Regions from separate parts of the Nitrobacter sp. genome, predicted to be linked through region 1. Evidence: predicted binding sites of a transcription regulator. Region 1 holds the regulator's gene; the other holds the start of a gene.
What was found. The regulator LexA, encoded in region 1, represses DNA repair genes until DNA is damaged. The targets are predictions, from matches to a motif close to TGTTCNNNNTGTGTTCNG.
Positions count from the first base shown of each region.

Region 2: ACS3WB_RS00555 (YifB family Mg chelatase-like AAA ATPase) is a predicted target of LexA. The motif match lies at 2,872-2,889, and genes of this name have one in related genera.

Region 1 is NZ_JBPPLY010000003.1:321,634-326,560, forward strand. It holds gene moaC (cyclic pyranopterin monophosphate synthase MoaC) at 1-112, shown strand, start outside; gene ACS3WB_RS05970 (SPW repeat protein) at 101-496, opposite strand; gene ACS3WB_RS05975 (molybdopterin molybdotransferase MoeA) at 1,001-2,215, shown strand; gene lexA (transcriptional repressor LexA) at 2,369-3,073, shown strand; gene ACS3WB_RS05985 (ComEC/Rec2 family competence protein) at 3,104-4,927, opposite strand, start outside.
Region 2 is NZ_JBPPLY010000001.1:113,717-118,643, forward strand. It holds gene ACS3WB_RS00535 (penicillin-binding protein activator) at 1-59, opposite strand, end outside; gene rsmI (16S rRNA (cytidine(1402)-2'-O)-methyltransferase) at 356-1,309, shown strand; gene ACS3WB_RS00545 (YraN family protein) at 1,296-1,703, shown strand; gene gshB (glutathione synthase) at 1,749-2,690, shown strand; gene ACS3WB_RS00555 (YifB family Mg chelatase-like AAA ATPase) at 2,939-4,477, shown strand; gene ACS3WB_RS00560 (response regulator) at 4,677-4,927, shown strand, end outside.

The sequences.
Region 1 (4,927 bases):
CATGATCAAGGCCGTCGAACGCGGGGTGAGGATCGAAGGCATTCACCTCGTCGAGAAGAAGGGCGGCAAGTCCGGCCACTACCTCGTGACGGAGGCTCCGTCAGTGAAATAGCGGCCGGTCATGCTCGGCCTGCGCAAGGCGGCGAGCCTCATCCTCCTTGTCATAGACCAGCCAGATTTCCAGCGCCGCCAGGAACGCGACCACAACGCCGATGCCAATGCTGAAGTGCATGGCGCGGGTATGGGCGAAGCCCAAAACCCAGGGCGAGACGATCAGCCAGAGACCGAGCAGCAGGTTGGCCCATTCCTTCCACCGGGCGAACGCCAGCAGCGCCGCCACCGAGATCACGCCGATCGCCGCGGCGCTGGCCCAGATATCGAGGTCCGTCGTCGCTGTGGCCCGCGCGAGAAACCAGGGAGTCGCAAACAGGCCCAGAGCCAGCACGAGATTGTAGACGTCGAGGATCGATTCCCGTCGCCATTTTTTCCACTTCATGGATGCCTCCTTGTCTGCGCCCTCCAACCATTGCCCTCGCCCGAATCACCCCTCCCGATTTTCGAACAACCGACCCGGCCTCGGACGGTTCCGTCGTTCCCTCATTAAGGTTTGTCTACCCTTCATGGGCGTTTTGATCTCGAATCAGAAAATGTCGCCAACCCGATGATCTCGATAGGATTCGGGTTCGGGAGTTCATCAGACAGTTGAGCCCTTGCCGGTGAGGCGGCCCTCAGCAGGGCGAACCCGTTTGAACGGCCCGTCGCAATGTTCGGCGAACGTTGTCTGCGGATCGCAAGTTCTGTAGATGAGGTCCTACGCCGGCGAAGCGTGCTCGTTTCTTCGACGATCCAGCCGACCGGCGGCAGCCTCGCAAGGCGGACGCCAAATCTAAAAAACCCATCTGGCAATCTATGTTTGCCAGCAGTTCTTTGATTGTAACGTTCGCACAGCCTCCCGCCGATCCCGGAAATCGGACCGGTGGGACCCTGGGAGAAAATGGTCATGCCCTTGATGGCGGTTGCCGACGCCTTAGCGGCTGTTCTTGCCGGAGTCGAAGCGCTGCCGGAAGAAATGGTCGGCCTTGACGACGCCCATCGCCGGGTGCTGGCACGCGACCTTCCCTCGCGCCGCACCCAGCCACCGGTCGCGATGTCGGCGATGGACGGCTATGCGGTGCGCGCCGCCGACATCGCGACGATTCCGGCGCGGCTGCATGTGATCGGCGAGATCGCCGCGGGACGGCCTCTCGCGCGGGCGCTGCAGGCCGGCGAGGCTTTGAGGATTTTCACCGGCGGCGTGGTGCCGGACAGCGCCGATACCGTCGTGATCCAGGAAGACACCGAACGCGACGGCGAGCATGTCATCCTCAAGGAAGCCACCGCCGCCGGAAAGAACATCCGCGCCGCCGGCGTCGATTTTCGCGAGGGTGACGTGCTGCTGCGCGCCCATAGCTATCTCACCGACCGCCATCTCTCTCTGGCCGCAGGCATGAACTACCCGGACCTGCCGGTGCATCGCCGTCCGAAGGTCGCCGTGCTCGCCACCGGCGACGAACTGGTCCTGCCGGGCACAACGCCGGGCCCCGGACAGATCATCCTGTCCAACGGCTACGCGCTTCGCGCGCTCGCCCGCAGCGAAGGCGCCGAGGCGCTCGACCTCGGCGTCGTCGCCGACACCTTGGACGCAACGAGGACCGCCATCCGCCGCGCCCGCGACAGCGGCGCCGACATTCTCGTCACCACCGGCGGCGCGTCGGTCGGCGACCATGACTTCGTCAAGCGTGCGCTCGACGCCGAAGGCGTGGAGATCGCGTTCTGGCGGATCGCGCTGCGGCCAGGCAAGCCTATGATGCACGGGCGGCTCGGCCCGATGCGCGTGATCGGCCTGCCCGGCAATCCCGTCTCGTCCTATATCTGCGCGTTCCTGTTCATGGTGCCGTTGATCCGCGCACTGTCCGGGCGCGAGGACGTCGGCCATCGCGTTGAACGCGCTTTGCTCGGCAAGGACCTCGCCTCCAATCAGGCACGGCAGGATTACCTGCGCGCGCGCCTGGCGTACTCGGCCGAGGGGCTGCCGACCGCGACGCCGGTCGGTCATCAGGACAGTTCGTTGCTGGGCAATCTCGCCGCGGCGGAAGCGCTCGTGGTCCGCGCGCCGTTCGCACCCGCCGCCCGCAAGGGTGAACCGTGCGACATCATCAAACTCGCGTTGTCGTAAAACCTCGCTCCGTTGACGCTAAATTAAACACTTGCGGAACACATATCGAACATATAGTGTTCGTTCATGATTTGTTTCGAGAACTCATGACATTGCGAGCCATCGTTATCGGAATCGGACGGCGGGCGCCATCAATCGGGGACTAAAGTCGGCATGCTCACGCGCAAACAGTACGAACTCCTGCGATTCATCAACGAACGGCTGAAGGAATCCGGCGTTCCGCCCTCGTTCGATGAAATGAAGGATGCACTCGATCTGCGCTCCAAGTCGGGCATCCATCGCCTGATTACGGCGCTGGAGGAGCGCGGCTTCATCCGCCGCCTGCCCAATCGCGCGCGCGCCATCGAGGTCATCAAACTGCCGGAGCTCGCCGCCGGCGGCGGCGGTGGCCGGCGCGGTTTCACGCCGAGCGTCATCGAAGGCAATCTCGGCAAGGTCCGCCGGCCCAGCGGCAACGTCGACGACGCCGCGGACCGCCCTGTCGCCGTTCCGGTGATGGGGCGCATCGCGGCCGGCACGCCGATCGAAGCGTTGCAGACCTGCAGCCATACCATCAGCGTTCCGCCGGACATGCTCGGCAATGGCGAGCACTACGCGCTTGAGGTGCGCGGCGACTCGATGGTCGAAGCCGGAATTCTCGACGGCGACCTGGCGCTGATCCGGCGCAACGAGTCGGCGGAAACCGGCGACATCGTCGTTGCGCTGATCGACGAAGAGGAAGCAACGTTGAAGCGCTTCCGCCGCCGCGGGGCCTCGATCGCGCTCGAGCCCGCGAACACAGCTTACGAGGTCCGTATCCTTCCGCCGAACCGCGTGCAGATCCAGGGCAAGCTGATCGGCATCTACCGCAAGTACTGATCCGGCGAATAGCGATCGCCGGCAGTCCGCTCAATCGTCGGGCTGGAGATCGTCTGCCGCGGGCGTGGCATCGATCGGACGCGCGGGCTCCGCTCGATCGCCGATCGACTTTGGCTTTTCATCGGCGGGGGCTGGCGACCATGGCCGGTCGACACGCTCGGGCCTGACCGCATCGACGACAAAGCCGTTTGCGCTGCCCGGGCCCCGCCGCAGCGCCAGAGCGCCTTTCCGGCGCAGTCGCTCCTGATCGACGACCTGCGCGAGGCATCCCTCTGGAGCCTGCCATGCCGTCACCATCACCGCCGCCCGCAGGCAGTCGTCCTCCATCGCATCCGGCCGCCGCGCCAGCGCGACAATTCCGCCGTCGCTCGCCTTGACCACGCAGCCTGCGTCGTCACAGGAAACACCCTCCGCGAGCGAAGGATCGGCGGGCCCGCGCCTGTCTGCGTCGGCCGCCAGCCATTCCTTGACGGTGAAGGCGTCCTTGCCCGTGCTGATCAGATGCAGGCGGCCGTCACCACCTCGCACGCCGACGTTGCGGCCGTCGGCGGAGACCAGAATGTCCGGCTGCGCTACCGCAAGCGACCAGGCGATCGCCAGCCCGATGATGGCCGCGCCGCTCCAGCGCAGCGGCGTCCTGAGCAGTCCGAGCAGAATGATGCCCGCCGTCGCCGCGATCAGCGGTCCCGTTCCGAACGCCGCCATGCGGCCAATGGCGCCGGGAAGCGCCGCAACCCACTGGGCCACGGCGATCATCCATTCGATGCCGAAATCCATCAGCCGCCAGAACACGCCATCCAAGCCAAACGGCATGGCTGCAAGGCCGAGAAGTCCCGCCGGCATCACCAGCGCCGAGACAACGGGCATCGCCAGCAGGTTCGCGACCACGCCATAGGGCGTCACGCGATGGAAATGAAACGCGGCATAGGGCGTGGTCGCGAGTCCGGCGACGAACGAGGCCAGCGCGAGCGTGACGATTTCCCGGCCGCCCCATAGCGCGGCGCGCGCGGTCGGCGAGTGATCGGGCGTCGCGAACAGTTTCGGCATCCCGAGCTGGACCAGCGCCACCAGCCCGAGCGTTGCCGCGAACGACATCTGAAAGCTCGGATGCACCAGCGCCTGCGGCGCAATCGCAAGCACGATCATCGCCGCAACAGCCAGCGTACGAAACGTGATGGCGCGCCGATCGACCATGACTGCGATCAGCACCACCGCCGTCATGAAGAATGAGCGCTGGGTCGCGACCTCGGCGCCCGACAGCAGCAGATAAAACGCCACCGCCGCGAGCGCCGCCGCCGCCGACCATTTCTTGATCGGGAAAACTGCCGTCAGCGCCGGGATCAACGCCAGCAGCGCGCGCACCGCGAAGAACACGACACCGGCGACCACGGCCATGTGATAGCCGGAAATCGAGAGCACATGGCCGAGCCCCGAAATGAACATCGCATCGTTGACCGGCGTCGTGATGGCGTCGCGCCGACCGGTCAGAAGCGCGGTGGCGATCGCCCGTGAATCGCCGTCGAGGACAAGGCGGATGCGGGCATCGATGGCGTCGCGAAGCTGCTGCATCAGCGCGGCGTAACGCAAGGCTATCCCGCCGCCGTCCGGAGGATCCACGATCTTGATCGCACCCATGACGAAACCGGAGGCGCCGATGCCCTGGAAATACATGTCGCGCGCGAAATCGTAGCTTCCGGGCCGCACAGGCGTGAGCGGCGGCTGCAGCCGCGCTTTCAATTCCACGAAGCTGCCGACGGCCGGCGCGGTGCCCTTCCTGACCGACAGCCGCACGCGATCCAGTTTGACGTGGCGCCGGTAATCGTCCATCCGCACGACACGCAAAACAAATCTATC
Region 2 (4,927 bases), on a different contig from region 1:
GCCCGGCGGGTCGTGCCCGGACGTTCGGGTTTCGGTTTGAACGGGTCCGCCATTATCATCCTTGCCATGAACTCGTCCGCACAGGCCGAGCGCAATCTCCCGAGGGAATCAGGCATATTGCTGACGAATAATTACCTGAACAAAGGGATCGTGTCCCGCCTCGACTCGGCGCCGTACCCAACCTTGTGGACGGCGGAACCCGCCGACTTCTCGGAAATAACGTGAAATCGAATCCCTTCTCGCGCCCCTGGGCAGTTCTGGCCTTCTATTGGAGTCAAAGTACACGGCTTTCGTACTGACGGATTTTCTCGGCGCGGTATCCACTTCGCCCGAAAACGCTATAGAGTGCCGCGCTATGCGCGCAAAATCAGCCCCGCTGAAACCGGACGCCGAAACTCCCGGTATCCGGACCTTTTCTATCGCGGGTCATCAACTGGTCGCACCGAAGACTGCGCCGGGCCTTCATCTGGTCGCTACGCCGATCGGCAATCTCGGCGACATCACCCTGCGGGCACTCGAGACACTCGCCGGTGTCGATATCATCGCATGCGAGGACACCCGCATCACGCGCCGTCTCACCGAACGCTTCGCGATCACAGCCGTACTCAAGCCGTATCACGACCATAACGCTGCGACCGCCCGTCCGAAAATTCTGGAGCAGCTTGCGGCTGGGGCCTCGATCGCGCTGGTCTCCGATGCCGGAACGCCGCTGATTTCCGACCCCGGATTCAAGCTGGTCCGCGAGGTCTCTGCCGCGGGCCATCGGGTCGTTGCGTTGCCCGGACCCTCGTCGGTGCTGGCTGCGCTCGCGGTCGCCGCGCTGCCGACGGACCGGTTCTACTTCGAAGGATTTTTGCCGGCAAAGGAGGCCGCACGCCGCACGCGCCTTGCCGAGCTTGCAAGGATCGATGCTACGCTGGTCATGTTTGAATCCGGCAGCCGCATCCGGGAATCCTTGCGCGATCTCGCAACCATCCTCGAACGTCGCGACGCCGCGATCTGTCGCGAACTGACGAAACTGCACGAGGATATCCGCCGCGCACCCCTCGGAGAACTCGCGGAAGCCGCAGAGACGCTGGAAACGCGGGGGGAATTTGTGCTGGTGGTCGGCCCGCCTCCGGCTGACGCAGGCATGATGTCATCCGAAGATCTGGACGAACTGTTGCTGACTTCGCTGAAGCAAAGCAGCCTCAAGGACAGCGTCGCGCGGGCAGTCGAAATGTCGGGCCGCCCGCGTCGCGAAGTCTATGCCCGCGCGCTTGAACTCGCCGGACAAGGCCGGGCCAGGGGCGCCAATGACCGCAGGTAGGGACGATTCCCTCGACCGCGCGAAGACAGTAGCGCCGGAGCGGGTCGCGGCCTTCCATACGGGCCTTTCGGCGGAGAATCGCGCCGCCGCTTTTCTGATGGCCAAAGGCTACCGGATTCTGGCGCGGCGGTTTCGCACGCCGCATGGCGAGATCGACATCGTGGCACGGCGGCGACAGCTTCTCGCCTTCGTCGAGGTCAAGGCCCGCCGCAGCCTCGATGAAGCCGCCTATGCGGTGACGCCACGGCAACAACTTCGGATCATCGCCGCGGCGCAAGGCTGGCTGATGGCACATCCCGAACATGCAGCTTTCGAGCTTCGTTTCGACGCCATGCTGATTGCGCCACGACGATTGCCGCGCCATTTGCCAGGTGCATTCGACGCCAGTACATAGCCTGAGGCGCTTACGCGTCTCCGGTTGAATCAACGGACGAGCACCATGAAATTGAAAGTCGCCGTTCAGATGGATCCCATCGCGCGCATCAACGTGCGCGGCGATTCGACGTTCGCCCTGTTGCTGGAGGCGCAGAGACGCGGCCACACGATCTCGTATTACACGCCGAACAGGCTGTCCCTGCGCGGCAAGGACGTGGTTGCGCCGGTCCAGCTGCTGACCGTGCGCGATCAGGACGGCGATCATTTTACGCTCGGCGATGCGACACGCACGCATATGGAATCATTCGACGTCGTGTTGCTGCGACAGGATCCACCGTTCGATCTCGCCTACATCACGAGTACTCATTTGCTCGAGCGCATCCATCCGAAGACGCTGGTGGTGAACGATCCCGCAAGCGTGCGCGACGCGCCGGAAAAGCTGTTCGTGATGGATTTTCCCGAACTGATGCCGCCGACATTGATCTCGCGCGATCTCGACGAGATCAATTCGTTTCGCGCCGAGCACGGCGCGGTGGTGATGAAACCGCTGCATGGTCATGGCGGAGCCGCGGTGTTTCGCGTGATGCCGCAGGACATGAATTTCGGGTCGCTGTTCGACATGTTCTCGGTGACGTTCCGCGAGCCATGGGTAATCCAGCGTTTTCTGCCGGAGGTCAAACAGGGCGACAAGCGCATCATCCTCGTGGACGGCGAATTCGCCGGCGCCATCAATCGCGTTCCGGCCGCGGATGATCTGCGCTCCAACATGGTTCGCGGCGGCGCCGCCAGAGCCACCGACCTGACACCCCGCGAGCGCGAGATCTGCGAGCGCATCGGCCCCTCGCTGCGCGAACGCGGACTGCTGTTCGTTGGCATCGACGTCATCGACGGCAATCTCACCGAAATTAATGTCACCTCCCCCACCGGCATCCGCGCGATCGCCACCTTCGGAGGGCCGGATGTGGCTGCCCGAATCTGGGACCGGATCGAGGCGAAACGAGCCTAGTGCCTTTCGCTTCTGATGGAATCAGCAAGCTCCAGGATCTGATTGACGCGTTTTCTTCACGCGAACCGATATCCACTTCGGTCGAAAACGCTCGAGACACCATCCCAGGCCTGCCAGCGCACGGCGGAACCGGTTTTAGGAGCAGACCACGCTCAAGGAGAGTGCTTGCCATCCGGAACTTTGTTCTCTCAATGTTCTTGTGCTCGGGAGGGTTGTAAGCTAATCTCGCATAGGCAGAGGGGGCGGCCATGGTTCAGCGGGTATCCACCGTCGCATTTGAGGGCATCGAGGCGCGCGCGGTCGACGTGCAGGTGCAGGTCGCGCCGGGTCTGCCCGCCTTCAACATCGTCGGCCTGCCGGATAAGGCGGTGTCGGAGGCTCGGGAGCGTGTGCGGGCCGCCCTGATCGCTTCAGGTTTGGCGCTGCCGGCTCGCCGAATCACCGTCAACCTCGCCCCCGCCGATCTCCCGAAGGAAGGCAGCCACTACGATCTGCCGATCGCGCTCGGCCTGATGGCGGCGATCGGCGCCATTCCCTCCGACGCCCTGTCCGGATTTTCGGTGCTCGGCGAACTCGGCCTGGACGGTTCGATCGCGGCCGTCGCAGGCGTTCTTCCGGCCGCGATCGGAGCGAACGGCCGCGACGAGGGGCTGATCTGCCCGGCAGCCTGCGGCGCGGAGGCGGCCTGGGCGAGCCCGGACATCCAGATCATCGCCGCAAGCTCGCTGATTCAGATCGCAAATCATTTCAAGGGAACTCAGGTTCTGTCCCGGCCACAGCCCCGGATTCGCGAAACTCAAAATGTTGCTCTCGACCTTCGTGACATCAAGGGCCAGGAGAGCGCCAAGCGAGCGCTCGAAATCGCAGCCGCCGGCGGGCATCATCTCCTCATGGTTGGCTCACCCGGCAGCGGCAAATCGATGCTCGCGGCGCGCCTGCCCTCGATCCTTCCACCGCTGTCGCCGGCCGAACTGCTGGAAGTGTCGATGATCGCGTCGGTGGCCGGCGAAATCGACGGTGGGGCCCTCACCTCGCGCCGGCCCTTTCGCGCCCCGCATCACTCCGCCAGCATGGCCGCGCTGACGGGCGGCGGTACGCGCGCCAAGCCCGGAGAAATCTCTCTGGCGCATAATGGCGTGCTGTTTCTGGACGAACTGCCGGAGTTCGATCCGCGCGTGCTGGATTCCCTCCGGCAGCCACTGGAGAACGGCGAGATCGCGGTCTCCCGTGCCAACCATCGCGTGACCTATCCCGCGCGTTTCATGCTGGTGGCCGCGATGAACCCTTGCCGCTGCGGCCACGCCTTCGAGCCTGGTTACGCCTGCAAGCGCGGTCGCATCGACCGCTGCACCGCGGACTATCAGATGCGCATTTCCGGGCCTCTGCTGGACCGAATCGATCTGCGGATCGAGGTCCCGGCCGTGACAGCCTCTGATCTCATTCTGCCACCCGCCTCGGAAGGGTCGACCGAAGTAGGGGCCCGTGTCGCCGCGGCCCGCGACATTCAGGCGGCGCGCTATGCCGCGCTCGGACTTCCGAATGTCCGCACCAATGCCGAAGCGCCGGCGGCCGCGCTGGAAGACATCGCGCAACCCGATGCACAGGGGCTGAAGCTGCTGCGCGACGCCGCCGAAAGCATGCGTCTGTCGGCGCGCGGTTATCACCGGGTGCTGCGCGTCGCCCGCACGCTCGCTGACCTCGGCGGTGCCGATAAAATCGGTCGGCTGCATATCGCCGAAGCGTTGTCCTATCGAGCGCTCGCGGAGGACCTCAGGCGGGCGGCCTGACCAGCGTTCACTTCCATCGGCAAAGCGGAGACCGTCAATAAGACGTTCTTAACCCTGTTCGCATCGGACAGGGATTTTTGCTCGGTTCCTCAAACACTTCGCAACACCGTTCCCCCATGCTGCGGCGCATTGCGTACGCTCCTGCGGCGGATTCCGCCCTCGGACGAAAATGCCGGACACAGACGAACTCGGGTGAGCGATGATGGCGCGATTGTTCTGGCTCAAGGCGCGTCTGCGCCGCCTGGTCCGGCGACATCCCCGACTTAGCTTTGTCTTTCGGACCTTCACGACCTTTTCGATCACGTTCGGAGGCGCCTACGGCTTCATAAGCGGCGCCAGAAGTGCAGATTACGACCCTAATACCTTCGCAGTCGGCGTGAGTTTTCTTTTCGCGATGGCCTGCGTCGGGCTGGCAGTTCTCAGCATGCGCCTGCGCTGGATGCGGAAAAA